DNA from 4 places in the Proteus sp. GOKU genome. Region 3 is predicted to be linked to each of the others. Evidence: predicted binding sites of a transcription regulator. Region 3 holds the regulator's gene; each other region holds the start of a gene.
The links. The regulator PurR, encoded in region 3, represses purine synthesis genes. The targets are predictions, from matches to a motif close to CANGCAAACGTTTGCNTG.
Positions count from the first base shown of each region.

Region 1: purL (phosphoribosylformylglycinamidine synthase) is a predicted target of PurR. The motif match lies at 2,538-2,555, and genes of this name have one in related genera.
Region 2: rbsD (D-ribose pyranase) is a predicted target of PurR. The motif match lies at 1,409-1,426, and genes of this name have one in related genera.
Region 4: cvpA (colicin V production protein) is a predicted target of PurR. The motif match lies at 2,146-2,163, and genes of this name have one in related genera.

Region 1 is NZ_CP034105.1:2,785,176-2,789,769, reverse strand. It holds gene EHE21_RS13025 (fimbrial protein) at 1-88, opposite strand, end outside; gene mltF (membrane-bound lytic murein transglycosylase MltF) at 900-2,372, opposite strand; gene purL (phosphoribosylformylglycinamidine synthase) at 2,637-4,594, shown strand, end outside.
Region 2 is NZ_CP034105.1:761,881-766,474, reverse strand. It holds gene dxs (1-deoxy-D-xylulose-5-phosphate synthase) at 1-1,086, shown strand, start outside; gene rbsD (D-ribose pyranase) at 1,437-1,856, shown strand; gene rbsA (ribose ABC transporter ATP-binding protein RbsA) at 1,864-3,372, shown strand; gene rbsC (ribose ABC transporter permease) at 3,374-4,339, shown strand; gene rbsB (ribose ABC transporter substrate-binding protein RbsB) at 4,382-4,594, shown strand, end outside.
Region 3 is NZ_CP034105.1:1,752,249-1,756,842, forward strand. It holds gene punC (purine nucleoside transporter PunC) at 93-1,310, opposite strand; gene punR (DNA-binding transcriptional activator PunR) at 1,429-2,331, shown strand; gene purR (HTH-type transcriptional repressor PurR) at 2,358-3,383, opposite strand; gene EHE21_RS19045 (YnhF family membrane protein) at 3,652-3,735, shown strand; gene sodB (superoxide dismutase [Fe]) at 3,873-4,451, opposite strand.
Region 4 is NZ_CP034105.1:2,672,047-2,676,640, forward strand. It holds gene purF (amidophosphoribosyltransferase) at 51-1,568, opposite strand; gene cvpA (colicin V production protein) at 1,599-2,090, opposite strand; gene dedD (cell division protein DedD) at 2,276-2,941, opposite strand; gene folC (bifunctional tetrahydrofolate synthase/dihydrofolate synthase) at 2,931-4,229, opposite strand; gene accD (acetyl-CoA carboxylase, carboxyltransferase subunit beta) at 4,222-4,594, opposite strand, start outside.

The DNA.
Region 1 (4,594 bases), 1.0 Mb from region 3:
CAACTTTTGGTGCAGGAGTTTCAGCAGTTGCAACAGAATTAATACCAAATACTAAAGCAGCAGCTAAAGCAATTTTACTCAGTTTCATTATAGATAATCCCTTGAAGATCGTGCGTATTATTATTTATAGAAAAATAATATTAATGTCGGAATATAAAAATTGATTTGCATTATATTTCGAGTTGTTTCGAATAATGACTGGTTTATATGATATCAACAAAGACGTTCTATTTGATATAACGTTTTGTTGATTTACTCAATTTTCATATTTAATCTTGCCTATTCCATATTAATAGAGTTTTGTATAGATTTATTCTTTTTATTACTCAGTTTATGGGTGAAAAAGTTTATCAGGCAGATAAATTTAATAGACAATATAATTAACATTGTTTTAACTTTACGAAAAGTAATGTTATTAACATTCAGTTAAGAAAATTAATGAAATCAATTATAGATTATCATAATATATATAATTCAATAGGTTAGATGTTAATAAAAGCATGTTTAGGTTAATTTTTGTTGCAAAAAAAGTTTCTCAGAAAATAATAATCATAAAATGAATAATAACTAATGAGATAATTCCTACGTATTTAAGTTAATTTTTTCTTATATTTCGCTTATTCTGATAGTCTTAAAATGACTAATTGGATCATTTTAAATACAATTTACTCATTAGCTGAGTGTTTTAACTAATGAGTGTTACATTTTTTAACACATGTATTTTTCCTATTTTGGGTAAAAAATGGGATGAAAAAATGTAACAATTTTTAATATTAAGAAAATATTAATTTAGGGATTGCTTTTAATGGTTGGAATGATTATTGAATAGTAGAAGGGAAATAAATAAGCCTCTGTAAAAGAGGCTATGTTGTTTAATAGACTGTTTTTAATATCAAAAATTATTGATAAGCCATATCTTGAGTTAATGACAATGATGATCTTTCTTGTTCTTCATCGTTATCACTCTCTTTATCTTTAGATAATATTTTATTTTTGCTCTCTTTGGCTTGAAGGTAACCGACAAGGCTGAGCTGATATCGTCGAATGTTTTCAACGTAGCGATAAGCCTCATGGCCTCTGGCATAGCCGTAAGGGAGGTCAGCATAATATTTCTTTTGGCTAAGTAGAGGTAATCTTGATTTTACATCTAGCCAACTGTCAGGATCGGCATTTTGTTGCTCAGTAAGCCTTCTGGCATCAAGCATATGGCCAAATCCCATATTATATGCTGCTAATGCAAACCAAATTCTTTCATCTTCAGGGATAGAATCGGGTAAGCGCGAAAGAAGATGTTTAAGATATTGCGCTCCTCCTCGAACACTTTCTTCAGGATCAAGCCTGTCAGTAACACCCATACTTGATGCAGTAGGGCGAGTTAACATCATCAACCCTCTAACACCCGTTGGTGATGTAGCATGAGGATCCCAATGTGATTCTTGCCATGCCATCGCTGCCAATAAGCGCCAATCGAAGGTATCTGCATACTTTTCAAAAAGAGGCTGATAATTTGGCAAAATAGAATCTATCGCTGTAATAAAAGAGATAGTATCGAAGTAATCAAACGTACCTACATGGCCAAAATACTTTTCTTCAAGTCTTGCTAATACATCTTCTTGAGATAATTGATTAAAGTAATCGAGCATCGCTGCATATAAGCTATTATCTTCACCATCTGGCAGATACCATGTTAGTGGACGACTTTCAGTGACTTCAAATCCTACAGCAACATTAGGATGAATGCGCTGTTGTACAGCAACACTGATTGAGTCTGCTAATACATAGGTTATTTTACCTTCCGATAAGGCTTCTAGTAGTTGTGAGGTTGTCTGATTATCTGATTCTTCCCATTCAAGTTCGGGATATTGCGTCTCTTTTAGTGTTCGCAATAAGCTTGCATGAGCAGAGCCAGCAGTGACAACAAGACGCCCATCTAACGCATCAAAGCTACGTGGTCTTAATGTCCCTTTACGATAAATAAGCTGTTGAGAAACTGAAAAGTAAGCAGGGCCACTGCGTGTCGTTTCTAATCTCTCTTTATTGTAAAGTAATCCGGCAGCGATAAAGTCAGCTTTATTATTCTCCAAATCATCAAACATTTGGTTGATATTTGTCCGCATATTAACGACAAGTTTCACGCCTAGGTAATCTGCAAAGCGTTTCACTAATTCATAATCGAAACCTACGGGGTCCTTTTTATCGTTCATCGTTATCAATGGTGAAGGTATCGTACTAATTCTTAACTCACCACGAGATAAAATCTTATTTATCTGCGCTTTTTGCCTATCCGGCCATGTAATATTCAACGCGATAATAGCCGCTGAAAAGAGCGCTATGATAACGATAACGAAATAGTTTATCCTTATATTATTCAATAGGTTGGTTCTCGTTAACGTTGTTTATTGTTGTGTGTAAAATCGTCATTTTAACATGGATAAATTTCCAGTAATCGAGCATTTTGCTTAACATATTGGCAAGACGCAACTTGATTACACCAATTAATCATTAAAACACTCTAAGTTAAATGCCGTTATTTTGTTCACGCAAACGGTTTCGTCTGAGCGGTTATTCTATTATACTAGGCGCGTTTCCCCTGAATGACTGATCAGGCTAGCTGCTAAAAGAGAGAACTCAATACTATGGAAATCCTGCGTGGCTCCCCCGCTTTATCCGCATTTCGTATCAATAAATTACTCACTCTATGTCAGGAAAATGATCTTCCTGTACAAGGTATATACGCGGAATTTGTCCATTTCGCGAAAGTGGAAGGGCAGTTATCAGAAGATGATCAAATTAAATTACGTCAACTACTGCATTATGGGCCTTCATTAACAGAACATGAGCCTGTTGGGGAAATGCGAGTTGTTACGCCTCGCCCGGGAACAATTTCACCTTGGTCTTCTAAAGCGACAGATATTGTACATAACTGTGGTTTAGCCAAGGTTGTTAGAATTGAACGTGGTATCGCCTACTTTATTGAATGCGGTACGATGACAGATATTCAGTGGCAACAACTTTATGGTTTTATTCATGATCGAATGATGGAAACCATCTTCTTCAATTATCAAGATGTAAATGCACTTTTTGCCGAGCAAACTCCGGCACCACTAAAAACTATTGATGTGCTTGCAAAAGGCAAAGATGCATTAGTAAAAGCGAATATCGAAATGGGGTTAGCACTTGCAGACGATGAAGTTGATTACTTAGTCGATGCATTTAACCGCTTACAACGTAATCCAACAGATGTTGAGCTTTACATGTTTGCACAAGCTAACTCTGAACACTGCCGACACAAAATATTTAATGCTGATTGGATTATCGATGGTAAGGCTCAAGATAAATCATTATTTAAAATGATTAAAAATACGTTTGAGCAAACGCCTGACTATGTCATGTCAGCTTATAAAGATAATGCAGCGGTAATGGAAGGCTCTGTGGCGGGACGTTTTTATCCTGATACAGAAAAAGGGCATTATCACTATCATCAAGAACCTGTACATATCTTGATGAAAGTAGAAACACACAACCACCCAACGGCTATTTCACCTTGGCCGGGAGCGGCAACGGGTTCTGGTGGTGAAATTCGCGATGAAGGTGCAACTGGACGTGGTGCAAAACCTAAAGCGGGTTTAGTAGGATTTTCAGTTTCTAACCTACGTATTCCTGGGTTTGAGCAGCCTTGGGAAGAAGATTTTGGTAAGCCAGAGCGCATTGTTAATGCATTAGACATCATGACTGAAGGTCCATTAGGTGGTGCAGCATTTAATAATGAATTTGGTCGCCCTGCATTACTAGGCTATTTCAGAACCTATGAAGAACAAGTTAATAGCCACAATGGTGTTGAAATTCGCGGTTACCATAAACCCATAATGCTAGCAGGTGGTATTGGTAATATTCGTGAAGATCACGTACAAAAAGGTGAAATCACAGTTGGTGCTAAGTTGATTGTACTTGGCGGACCTTCAATGAATATCGGTCTTGGTGGGGGTGCTGCTTCTTCTATGACATCCGGTCAATCAGATGCGGATTTAGATTTTGCCTCTGTTCAGCGTGATAACCCAGAAATGGAACGCCGTTGCCAAGAAGTTATCGACCGCTGTTGGCAATTAGGTGACGATAACCCGATCTTATTTATTCATGACGTTGGTGCTGGTGGTCTTTCTAATGCAATGCCTGAACTAGTCAATGATGGCGGTCGTGGTGGTCGTTTTGAATTACGTGATGTTCTTAATGATGAACCGGGTATGAGCCCACTTGAGATCTGGTGTAATGAGTCTCAAGAACGTTATGTGCTAGCGGTATCGCCAGAAAAAATGCCTCTATTTGATGCGTTATGTCAGCGTGAAAGAGCGCCTTATGCCGTGATTGGTGAAGCAACGCAAGAGCGTGAATTAGTATTAAACGATACACACTTTGATAATAAACCGATTGATATGCCATTAGACATATTATTAGGTAAAGCACCTAAAATGTTGCGTGATGTAAAATCACTGAAAACAGAAGGTGAGTATCTCTCTCGTAAAGATATTGATTTAAAAGATGCCGTTTATCGTGTTCTTCATTTACCTGCCGTTGCTGAAAAAACCTTCTTAATTAC
Region 2 (4,594 bases), 990 kb from region 3:
GCGTTAGTGCAAACACTCGCTAATATGCGTGATCTAAAAGGTCCTCAACTCCTGCATATTATGACTAAGAAAGGTCGTGGATATGCACCTGCTGAACGTGATCCTATTAGCTGGCATGCTGTACCTAAGTTTGATCCACAAGCAGGTACATTACCTAAAAGCCCTAATGCACGACCTACATTTTCTAAAATTTTTGGTGACTGGTTATGTGAAGAAGCCTCAACCGATCCAAAACTCATGGCAATTACCCCTGCTATGCGTGAAGGCTCTGGTATGGTGCGTTTCTCAAAAGAATACCCATCACAATACTTTGATGTTGCGATCGCAGAACAACACGCCGTTACCTTTGCAGCAGGTTTAGCAATTGGTGGTTATAAGCCTATTGTTGCTATCTACTCAACATTCTTACAACGCGCTTACGATCAAGTGATCCACGATATTGCCATTCAAAAACTGCCTGTTTTATTTGCTATTGATCGTGGTGGTATTGTGGGAGCAGATGGTCAAACTCACCAAGGTGCTTTCGATCTCTCATTCTTACGCTGTATTCCTAATATGGTCATTATGGCACCAAGTGATGAAAATGAGTGTCGCCAAATGCTTCACACGGGTTATCACTATCAAGATGGCCCTGTTGCAGTACGTTACCCAAGAGGCTCTAGTGTTGGTGCGCAATTACAACCACTCAGTCCATTGCCTATGGGTAAAGGCATTATTCGTCGCCAAGGTAAAGGCATTGCTATTCTAAACTTTGGTACATTACTGCCTGAAGCGTTAGAAGTCGCTGAAAAACTTGATGCAACTGTGGCTGATATGCGTTTTATCAAACCTCTTGATAAATCCCTTATCCTTTCTCTGGCAGAGCAACATGATATGTTGGTAACGTTAGAAGAGAATGCGATTATGGGTGGCGCTGGCAGTGGTGTTAATGAATTACTGATGCAAGAACGTTGCTTAGTACCTGTCTTAAACTTAGGTATACCTGATCTATTTGTACCACAAGGTGGACAAGAAGAGATCAGAACTGACTTAGGTTTAGATGCAGACGGTATCGAAAAATCAATTAAAGCCTATCAAGCTAACTAATTGAATTAAAATGATTTAAAATAACCTCTCCTAATTAACTATAGGAGAGGTTAATGTATTTTCTAAGCTAAAATTTGTCTACTTTTATATACTGGTTCACGCTTTCACACCTCATATTTTCTTCAATTATAATCTTGTCCATCATCACATTTTTATGAAATTCACTGAAAATAACCACTTTCCTTATTGAATCCATTCAGCGTTAATTTATTCAATCAGTTATATTTTTCTTTCTTTTTGTTTGCCAACGAAACGTTTCGATCATGCTCACAATATGAATAAATCAAACTTGTTTTCCCGCCTTTCTTTTCTACTATGTAGACAGCGAAACGTTTCGCTGAGGAGGAAACATGAAAAAAGGTGTATTACTTAATAGTCCTATTTCGAGTGTAATTTCACGTTTAGGACACACTGACAAAATCACTATTGCAGATGCCGGATTACCTATTCCCTCCTCTGTTGAACGTATTGATCTTGCTCTCACTCAGGGTATTCCGGACTTTATGTCCGTGTTGCAAACAATCACTCATGAGATGCAAGTCGAGGCCGTGATGCTGGCGGAAGAAATTAAAACCATCAATCCCTCTCTTTTTAATGAAATCCTCTCTTATCTCTATTTATTAGAGCAAGAGCAGAAGAAGTCTATTCAAATAATGTATGTTTCACATGAAGCATTCAAAAAGCAACTTACTGAAAATAAAGCTGTTATTAGAACCGGTGAATGTACGCCTTATGCCAATATTGTGTTGTTTTCTGGTGTGACTTTTTGAGGACAATATGGAACCTTTACTTGAACTTAAAGATATTGATAAGTCATTCCCCGGTGTAAAAGCACTATCCGGCGCTACATTACGAATTTACCCTGGTCGAGTAATGGCTTTAGTCGGTGAAAATGGCGCAGGAAAATCAACACTGATGAAAGTACTCACTGGGATCTATAAAAAAGATGCTGGCGAAGTGATTTATCAAGGTGAAAGTTGTGCTTTTAATGGTCCCAAATCTTCTCAAGAAGCAGGAATAGGTATTATTCACCAAGAGCTTAACCTTATTCCTGAATTGACCATCGCAGAGAATATTTTCCTAGGTCGTGAATTTACGCGTGCTTTTGGCGCCATTGACTGGAAGAAAATGTATGCAGAAGCCGATAAGTTATTAGCCCGATTAAACCTTGCTTACAGCAGTCACCGTTTAGTGTCTGAATTATCGATTGGTGATCAGCAAATGGTAGAAATCGCCAAGGTGCTTAGTTTTGGTTCCAAAGTCATTATTATGGATGAACCAACAGACGCATTAACTGACACTGAAACTGAATCGCTATTTAGTGTTATTCGTGAACTAAGAGATCAAGGTTGCGGCATTGTTTATATCTCGCATCGTTTAAAAGAGATCTTTGAGATTTGCGATGACGTGACTGTACTGCGAGACGGTCAGTTTATTGGTGAAAAACCTGTCGCCTCATTAAAAGAAGACACTCTGATTGAAATGATGGTTGGTCGTAAGTTAGAAGACCAATACCCTCGTATTAATATCCCTCAAGGTAAAACCAAACTCAATGTCATTAACCTCAGCGGCGAAGATGTTCATGATGTCAGTTTCTCATTACATGAAAGCGAAATTCTTGGTATTTCAGGTTTAATGGGTGCGGGTCGTACTGAATTAATGAAAATTATCTACGGCGCATTACCCAAAACCAATGGCACCGTTGAGTTAGATGGTAAACCCTGCCAAATCAAAAAGCCGGCTGAAGGTTTAGAACAAGGCATTGTTTACATCTCTGAAGATAGAAAGCGTGATGGTTTAGTGCTCGGTATGTCGGTGAAAGAAAATATGTCTCTGACTGCACTACGCTATTTTAGCCGCGGTATGGGTGTGCTTAATCATAAAGAAGAGCAACTCACTGTTGGCGATTTTATTAAATTATTCAATATAAAAACCCCTTCAATGGATCAAACCATCGGTTTCTTATCAGGGGGAAATCAACAAAAAGTGGCTATCGCAAGAGGCCTAATGACTCGCCCTAAAGTACTTATTCTTGATGAACCCACTCGTGGCGTTGATGTGGGCGCTAAAAAAGAAATTTATCAGCTAATTAATAAATTTAAACAAGAAGGATTAAGCATCATCTTAATTTCTTCTGAAATGCCTGAGGTAATGGGAATGAGTGACCGTATTTTGGTTATGCATGAAGGTCGTATTAGTGGTGAGTTCTCCGCTCACAATGTCACACAAGAAATGCTAATGGCAGCGGCTGTTGGTAAACAATATGACGCTAAAGTAGGAGTTTGATATGAGCACGAATTCAATTCCAGCGTCAAAACGTTGGTTCTCAAAAGCTTGGCTATTAGAGCAAAAATCACTGATTGCTCTGCTTATCCTGATTGTCGTCGTTTCCACACTCAGTCCCAATTTTTTTACCTTAAATAATATTTTCAACATTCTCCAACAAACATCGGTTAATGCCATTATGGCGGTTGGGATGACGCTGGTTATTTTGACATCTGGCATCGACCTATCTGTTGGTTCATTGCTTGCATTAACTGGTGCTGTTGCTGCTTCTATGGTAGGTGCTGATGTTAATGCACTTGTTGCTGTTGTTGGAGCATTAGCGTTAGGTGCAGCCATTGGTGGTGTAACAGGGATTATCGTTGCTAAAGGTAAAGTTCAAGCCTTTATTGCTACGCTAGTCATGATGTTATTGCTGCGCGGTGTTACTCGTGTCTATACCGACGGTAGCCCAATTAATACCGGCTTTAGCGATAATGCTGATCTGTTTAGCTGGTTTGGTATTGGTCGCCCATTTGGTATTCCAACCCCAATCTGGCTGATGATGATTGTCTTTTTGAGCGCATGGTATTTATTACATCATACTCGTTTAGGCCGTTATATTTATGCGCTTGGCGGTAATGAATCAGCAACACGTTTATCCGGCATTAGCGTCGATAAAATCAAAATCATTGTTTATGCACTGTGTGGTTTATTAGCTGCCCTTGCCAGTGTCATTGAAGTTGCTCGCCTTTCATCAGCGCAACCAATGGCAGGTAATGGCTATGAGCTAGATGCTATTGCCGCCGTTGTTCTGGGTGGTACCAGTCTTGCAGGTGGTAAAGGTCGTATTATCGGTACATTAATTGGTGCACTTATTCTAGGTTTCTTAAATAACGCACTGAATTTATTAGGAATATCATCAAACTATCAAATGATAGTAAAAGCGGTGGTCATCTTACTTGCTGTTTTGGTAGATAACAAAAAATAACTCTCTATTCTCTTAATCCGAATCCCGACAGGAACTTATATTATGAAACTCAAAAAAATGGCGACACTTCTTTCTGTTGTTGCATTAAGCGCCACAATCAGCGCCAACGCATTTGCAAAAGAGTCGATCGCGCTTGTTATTTCAACACTTAACAACCCTTTCTTTGTCACCATGAAAGACAGTGCACAGAAAGAAGCTAACCGATTAGGCTACGATCTTGTTGTTCTAGATTCTATGGACAACCCAGCTAAAGAG
Region 3 (4,594 bases):
ATAGAGATGTAGAATGTTTTTCTCTAGAAAAGAAAAAGGCCATTTTTTATAAAATGGCCTTTTTAAGATGATTCTTAAAAGAAGGAGCGCGATTATTCTGCGGTTTGAACTGTGTGTTTGGTAACAGATTTATTACGCTGAATAAAGTAACCAACTGCCATTGGGATTGCTGTTAACGCCATAATTGCCGTGGTGTTAATCAAAGGTTGTTGGCTGATAAATGCAGAGACAATAAAACTTGCTAAGCTGCAAAGACCTAGTTGAAGCGCATTTTGTAACGCAGCAGCTTTACCACTGATTTCAGGATAAGCGGATAAAGCATTAGATACTGCGATTGGATAAGAAGCACCATTCATTGCAGCCATAATACAGAACGGAATTAAAATAGTTGTTAATGTTGGTTCAGTAAATTTAGCAACAAGGTATAACGCAGTCATACTGACAGCATAACCAATTAATAACAGTGGCAGCAGTGTTTTACCTGTCATTTTTGACAGTAAAATACGACAACCATAACCACCCACCATAAATGCAATAGTTTGTGGAATATAACTTAAACCGATATCCTGAGGAGAGTAGCCCATCTTTTCAAGAATGATTGGTGAGCCAGCTAACCAAGCAAAGAAACCTGCACTACAAGAAGCGTAAACTAATACGTTACCTGTATAGAGAGGGGATTTTAATAAAGTCATAAATGACGCAGAAGATTGGTTTGCATCTGTAACTGATTTTTGTTTAATGTTTTTTAGCATTAATGTCGGTAACATGAGAACTAACGTTACGGCCATTAACAGCATAAAAATCATACGCCAGCCACCGTGATCTAATAACGATGCACCGATTAAAGGCGCAAGTGCTGGTGATAATGCAACCAGTGGCATAATTAAAGCAAAAACGTGTTGAGCGCGAGATTCATCAAAACGGTCGATGACAAGAGCTTGCCAAATAACAGCAGCAGAGCAGACGCCGAAAGCTTGTAGGAAGCGCATAGCAAGTAAGCCAGTTGCACTTTCAACCCACAGCATACCAAGGCAGCCTAAAGAGAAAAGGCTTAAACCAATAAGAAGAATAGGTTTACGACCTACTTTGTCAGAAAGTGGTCCCCAAAGTAACTGAGCAACAGCAAAACCAAATAAAAAGATACTTAAGCTATTACTAATAGCACCTTCGCTGATAGAGAGTTCACGCTGCATCATACCAAATGCAGGTAAGTACATATCAATAGCTAAGTAACCTAGCATACTCAAACCCGCTAGGTACACCATAAAGCTCATAGGTGTTTTTGATTGTGTGGATGTTTTAGAATTCATTTTATTTTCTATGCTATGTGATGTAGAACATTTTATGTATTGTAACTAAGACCTATTTTACTTGTGAAACGGGAATATTTGGTTAATGCTGTGAAAAATTTTCAAAGGAATAAACTCTATGTGGTCAGAATACTCTTTAGAAGTTGTTGATGCAGTCGCAAGAACAGGAAGTTTTAGCTCGGCTGCTCAAGAATTGCACAGAGTGCCATCCGCCGTTAGTTACACAGTTCGGCAATTAGAGGAATGGCTTGCCGTTCCTTTGTTTGAGCGTCGTCATCGTGATGTAGAATTAACCGACGCAGGTAAAATTTTCATCAAAGAAGCACGATCTGTTATCAAAAAAATGAATGACACTCGACATCTTTGTCAACAAGTTTCTAATGGATGGCGCGGTCAATTTAGTATAGCAGTTGATGGCATTGTTAAACCTGAAAGAACACAACAACTTATTCTCGATTTCTACCGCCATTTTCCGGATATAGAACTGTATGTCTACCCTGAGGTGTTTAATGGCGTATGGGACTCCTTAGTTAATGGTCGTGTTGATTTAGCCATTGGTGCAACAAGAGCCTCACCAATAGGTGAACGTTATAGCTTTAGAGATATGGGATTTATGCCTTGGCGCTGTGTTTGCCATGTTGATCACCCTTTAGCGAAAGCACAACATCCATTAACGGATGATGAAATGCGGCCTTATCCAAGTTTATGTTTAGAGGATACCTCACGCAGTTTACCAAAGCGTGACACTTGGGCGCTAAATAATCAGCGCAGAATGGTTGTTCCGACATGGGATATGGGGCTTGAATGTTTGTTAGCGGGATTATGCGTTGGAATGGTGCCTTGGCACCGTGCTGAACCTTTAATTGAACAAGGTAAGCTGGTGACTTTACAACTGGCACAACCATTGCCAGACAGCCCATGCTGCCTGACGTGGGTCGATAAAAGTGAATCGCCCGCTTTGACATGGTTGTTAGATTATCTTGGAGATAGCCAAACCTTAAATGAGGAATGGCTTCGCTAGAAATCAGATAGCTAAATAAATATGAATTAGCGACGGTAGTCGATAAAAGGACCGTCAGCAACTGAACGGCGCTCAACTAATCGTGGATGAACTTCGATTGTTTGGGCGTCTTCGCGTTTATTGACGATACGATCAAGCAGCATCGATAATGCCATTTGACCTAGACGTTCTTTTGGCTGGTGAACGGTTGTGAGTGCAGGCGTAAAATAACGTGCATTACGAATATTGTCATAGCCAACAATAGAAATATCTAAAGGAACACGCAGGCCAAGTTCATCTGCAGCACAAATTGCGCCCATCGCCATCACATCACCACCACAAAAGACAGCCGTCGGGCGATGTTTTTGGTTTAGCATTTGGTACATGGCTTTATAGCCAGATTCTGGCTCGAAGTCGCCTTGTACAATCCATTCGTCTTTAACTGTGATTTTGGCTTCTTCCATGGCTTTTAAGAAACCTTGTAAGCGACCACCACCTGTATTTCGTTCTAATGGACCAGGGATAATACCAATATCACGATGGCCTCGCTCAATAAGGTAACGACCTGCAATATAACCACCATGGAAAGCGTTATCGATAATGGTATCTGTAAAGTCACCACGCGCTTTGCCCCAATCCATGACAACCATTGGAATATTACGATAGCCCTCTAAAAGAGTAAGAAGGTGATCGGGATATTCAGAACACATGACTAATAATCCATCAACACGTTTTTGTGCCAGCATCGCTAAATAGGCTTTTTGTTTATCGAGGTTATTATGTGAATTACATAAAATCAGTGTGTAGCCTTTGCTGTAACAACTATTTTCAACAGCTTCAATCACTTCAGCAAAGTAAGGAGCTTCACTGGACGTGGCTAACAGGCCAATAGATTTGGTGTGATTGACTTTTAAACTACGCGCAACGGCACTAGGCGAATAATTTAATTCTTTTATAGCGGCCCAAACTGCTGCCCGTGTGTTCTCAGCAACAAAACGTGTTTTGTTGATCACATGAGAAACAGTCGTGGTTGATACGCCTGCGCGTTTTGCCACGTCTTTTATTGTTGCCATGGTGTGGAAAACTCCTGACCTTCATTGGTCTCTTTTATCTAATTTTATGGTTTAACTGCCAGTATAGTCATACATAGGGCAAACACTGGCAATAATTTAGCGATTAGCTGTGAATTTTGTATGATCTAGCTCAAAAGTGAAAGTATTAATCAATGTTATAAATTGTGCACTGGTCGCTATTTTAGCAAATTTTGATATGTGATAATAATTAACCATGACAAGGTTATGGTTAAAAATGTGTATTATAATCATTTTGAGGGAGAAATAGATGGATACGGATCTGAAATTTGGTTTGAGTACAGCAGTAGCAGCGCTTGTTATGATCGTTTTATTTTCTACTATGATGTTCTAATCACTGCTTTATAGAATATCCGATCAATTTAAATAATAGATTATCGAATATCTGAATATAACAAAGGGCTCAAGGCCCTTTGTTATTTTGTCACCAAAAATGAATCTCAATCACTCACCTTTGATTATCAAGCTCAATTAAGCAAGGTTAGCTTCAACAAATGACCAGTTAACCAGTGCCCAGAACTCTTCTAAATATTTAACGCGCGCATTACGGTAGTCGATGTAGTAAGCATGTTCCCATACGTCTACTGTTAACAGTGGTTTGTCTGCACCTGAAACTGGAGTTGCAGCATTAGAGGTGTTAACAATTGCAACTGAACCGTCAGCTTTTTTCACTAACCAAGTCCAACCTGAACCGAAGTTTTTAGCTGCTGCATCATTAAATTGCTTTTTGAACTCTTCAAAAGAGCCAAATGCTTTGTTGATAGCATCAGCAACTTTACCTGTTGGTGCGCCACCTGCATTGGGTGCTAAGCAGTTCCAGTAGAAAGTGTGGTTCCATACTTGAGCAGCATTATTAAAGATACCGCCGTCAGTAGATTTGATGATTTCTTCTAAAGATTTGCTTTCTAAATCAGTACCTTTAACCAGATTGTTTAAATTGGTTACATAGGTTTGGTGGTGTTTGCCGTAGTGATATTCTAAAGTTTCTTTAGAGATGTGTGGCTCAAGAGCATCTAACGCATAAGGTAATTTTGGTAATTCGAAAGACATTGCGTACTCCTTTAAACTATCTATTTCGGGTTTTGTGCCTGAAATCATTCAATCAAAATCATTTGAATTGATAGAATGAGGCAAATGAATCACTAAGTTGTTACTATTTTGCTAATTATTTTAACAAAAATCTGCTGAAATAA
Region 4 (4,594 bases), 920 kb from region 3:
CAGAACACGCTGGCATCGACGCTTTATAAGGGGGATATCTTACCGAAAAATTAGCCTTCGTTATAGATTTCCAAATTTTCTATTTCATTCTGATCACGAATTTTATGTTCATCATCACGACGTAGATTTTCTAAGTAATCTAAATAATCTTGGTCGATATCTTTCGTAATATAAACACCGTCAAATACAGAACATTCAAACTGATTAATATCAGGATTCTCTTCTTGTACTGCGGCAATTAAATCAGTGAGATCTTGGAAAATAAGCCCATCAGCACCAATTAATTTACGAATTTCATCCACTTCACGCCCATGAGCAATAAGCTCATTGGCATTTGGCATATCAATACCATACACATTAGGGAAGCGAACTTCTGGTGCCGCTGATGCAAAATAGACTTTCTTCGCACCTGCTTCTCTTGCAAGCTCGACGATTTGTTCTGATGTTGTGCCACGTACAATAGAGTCATCAATCAACAGAACATTTTTATCACGAAACTCTGCGCGATTTGCATTCAGTTTACGTCTAACTGACTTACGACGCTCTTGCTGACCCGGCATAATAAAAGTACGGCCAACATAGCGATTTTTTACAAAGCCTTGGCGATAAGGTTTATTGAGAATATGCGCAATTTCTAAGGCAATATCACAAGATGTTTCAGGAATTGGGATCACAACATCAATGTGTAAATCATCCCACTCTTTCGCAATTTTAGCGCCTAATTTCTGCCCCATGCGTAAACGTGCATTATAAACCGAAATTTTATCGATAAAGGAATCGGGGCGAGCAAAGTAAACATACTCAAATAAACAAGGCATTAATTGCGGATTTTCAGCACATTGGCGAGTAAAGAGTTGCCCTTGCTCTGTGATATAAACGGCTTCACCCGGTGCAACATCACGTAAGAATTCAAAACCTAAAGTATCAAGTGCAACACTTTCAGATGCGACCATATATTCATGGCGGCCATCTTCTAAGGTACGTTTACCTAATACTAAAGGACGAATACCAAAGGGATCACGAAAAGCCAATAAACCATGACCGATGATCAAAGCAACACAAGCATAAGCACCGCGGAGTTTTTTATGCATTGCCGCAACGGCTGCAAAAATATTATCAGGTTCAAGAGGGAAATGGTCAAAACGGTCTAATTCATATGCCAATACATTAAGCAGAATTTCAGAATCAGAGGTGGTATTGATATGGCGACGCGCTGTTTCAAATAATTGGCGACGTAACAAATGCGCATTGGTTAAATTACCATTATGCGCCAACGTAATACCAAAAGGTGAATTCACATAAAAAGGCTGCGCTTCTGATGCACTAGAACTACCCGCTGTTGGATAACGGACATGCCCTATCCCGATAGTACCTTTTAAACGCAACATATGACGGGTTTCGAACACATCTTTAACCAGTCCGTTAGCCTTGCGAAGACGGAAACCGTTGTTACCGTCTATCGTTGCAATGCCTGCTGCATCTTGACCTCGGTGTTGTAACACCGTTAACGCATCATAAATTGATTGGTTTACTGGATTAGCTCCAGCGATACCGACAATACCGCACATGAATAGATCCTCATCAGCCAGACGGAGAGGTTATATTCTCTCCGACACGAAACTTGACGCATTTTGCAGGTAGTCAAAGAACCACCTAATAATATGGTTGAATTGAGGAATAAGCTCAGAACGTTGCCAATCAGCGCTATCTGCCATAGGCGTAAATGCGCCTAAAACAAAAAGTAATGCTGAAACTATCAGCACGCCTCTTAAAGCCCCGAAACAGACCCCCAATACACGATCTGTACCTGATAACCCTGTGCGTTGAACAAGAGAGCTAATCACATAATTCACAACAGCACCGACAATTAGTGTCGCAATAAATAACGTGACTATTGCAATCCCGTTACGAACCAGCTCATCTTCAAACCGGGTAAAATAGACGGCAAGATAAGGATAAAACTGACTAGCAACAAAGAAACCACAACCCCAGGTGATGAGTGACAATGCTTCACGAACAAAGCCACGGATCAGGCTGACTAATGCGGAAAAACCAATAATGGCAATGATGGCGTAATCTATCCAGACCATAAATTCTTTATCCAATAATGATGCTCCGCATTAATACGGAAGCATTCTAACAGAAAACGAAAACGTTTGCGTAATGCTAATTTTCGCTAATTTCAAAATAATTTACGGCGATATGAAAAATCATAATCGCCGCAATAAGTTAACGCTTTGTTACATCACTCATCTGATGACTCGTTTAGAAAAAATTAAGGCTTATATGCCCTTACCTCACCTTGTAAGCCTGTAAGCTCTTTTAAATGAGGCAAAATCGCCTGTAATTCTGACTTAGAGGCACTAGGCCCGATATAAATTCGAGTCACTTGCCCTGCAACTGGGCGGGCAGGTACGGTGTATACCGGATAACCTGAGAAATGCATTTTCGCAATAATTTCTTCTACCTTCGCCGCATTTTTCAACGCACCTAATTGAACAACCCAAGCCTCGCCTTTCGGTGGCTTAGTTTCTTGCACCGGTGGCGCTGGTGGTTGTACTGGCGGCGTAACCACAGCAGGAGGCTCTGGTGTAGGTGTTGGCTGTTGTGTTGGCTGTTGTGGTGGTTGTACCGGTGGTGTAACAGGTACAACAGCTGGTGGTTCAGGTGTTGTAACAGTAGGTTGCTCAACACCTGTCACTGCTTCAGAAAGCATACCTTCAGACGCGCCTTCTGACGGAGTAGAAGGCACTGAAGTTTGCTCTATCGGAGCGATAGATTCTATTTCTTGCTCATCACCGGGTTTGGGTACTAAAGGAATAGAGGCGAACTGGTCTTCGTTATATTTCTTATCGCCGTCAAGCAGTGCAGGTAAAAAAATAACCCCTACTGCCACCAATACAACGGCACCGACTAAGCGATTTTGAAATTTACTTGCCACCCACACTCTCCTTTTCCAAAAGTTCCATCACATGCGCGACAGTATGAAATGAGCCACAAACCACAACAATATCGTTAGGAGCAGCATCAGACATTGCTTGTTGCCATGCATTTTCAACACTATCAAATACCATTGGTTTTTCAAGATGTTGAGCTAATACATCCGCAGAAGCACCACGAAACTCATTAAGTGGAGCAACATACCAACTATCAGCCAATGGTGTTAAGCACGCTAATGTTCCTGCAATATCTTTATCACCCAGCATACCAACCACAATACGCACCTGAGTATCAGATTTTTGTGGTAATTGTGATAATTTTTCCGCTAAATATCCTGCTGCATGAGGATTATGAGCCACATCAAAGATAACCAAAGGATGTTGAGAAATTACCTGAAAACGACCCGGTAATTGCGCGCGAGACATACCTTCAACAATACTTTGCTGTGTTATTGCTTGGCTGACTTTATCATCAGACTTGAGCAAGCAACGAATAACACCCATCGCTGTCGCCGCATTAGCTAATGGAATATTAGGGATCGGCAACGCATCAAATTCACAATCAGCACAACGCCAATGCCAATGATCACCTTCAATAACAAAAGACCAATCCGTTCCTCGACGGAAAAGCTTAGCCTGTTTTTCATTGGCAACTTCAGCAATAGAATGAGGCATATCTGGCTCACCCACAACCGCGTAGTGATTAGTGCGGAAAATACCTGCTTTCTCGTGACCAATATGCTCTCTATCTGCACCTAACCAATCAGTATGATCGAGTGCAATACTTGTGATAGCAGCAATATCTGCATCAACGATATTCGTCGCATCTAATCGACCGCCTAATCCTACTTCAAGAATAACAACATCAAGTTGTGCTTGTTGAAATAACTTCAGCGCAGCCAGAGTGCCATATTCAAAAAAGGTCAGCGAGATATCGCCTCTAGCTTGTTCAATTTCTGCAAAAACTTCACAAAAAGCATCTTCAGACAGTTCTTTGCCTTGAATACGAACACGTTCTGTATAACGAACAAGATGAGGGGAGCTATAAACGCCGACTTTCAATCCTGATGCCATCAAGATTGACTCTAGCATATGACAGGTTGTGCCTTTCCCATTTGTACCTGAGACAGTAATTACCTTAGGTGCAGGACGTAACACATTTAATATTTTTCCTACCTTGCCTACTCGCTCTAACCCCATATCAATGGCGCTGGAGTGCAAATGTTCAAGATAAGAAAGCCACACCGACAAAGGCGATGTGGCTTTAGGAGCAGTTATGATATTAGACATCTTCTTTTTTATTCGTTTCGATGTTAATTTCTGGCTCGTTGTCTGTAGATTCAATTTCATCAGCAATCATTTCTTCACTGATGATTTCATCTTCATTTTCATCTTCAACTAAATCATACTGAGTCAGCTTAGCCAGTAATTCAGCCAGCTCATCACGCATTTCAGGACGACGAACAATCATATCGATCGCCCCTTTTTCTAACAGGAACTCACTGCGTTGGAAACCAGCAGGTAGTTTTTCACGTACTGTTTGTTCAATAACGCGAGGACCTGCAAAACCAATCAGTGCTTTAGGTTCAGCAACGTTGATATCACCTAACATCGCTAAACTTGCAGAAACACCGCCCATTGTAGGGTCAGTCATT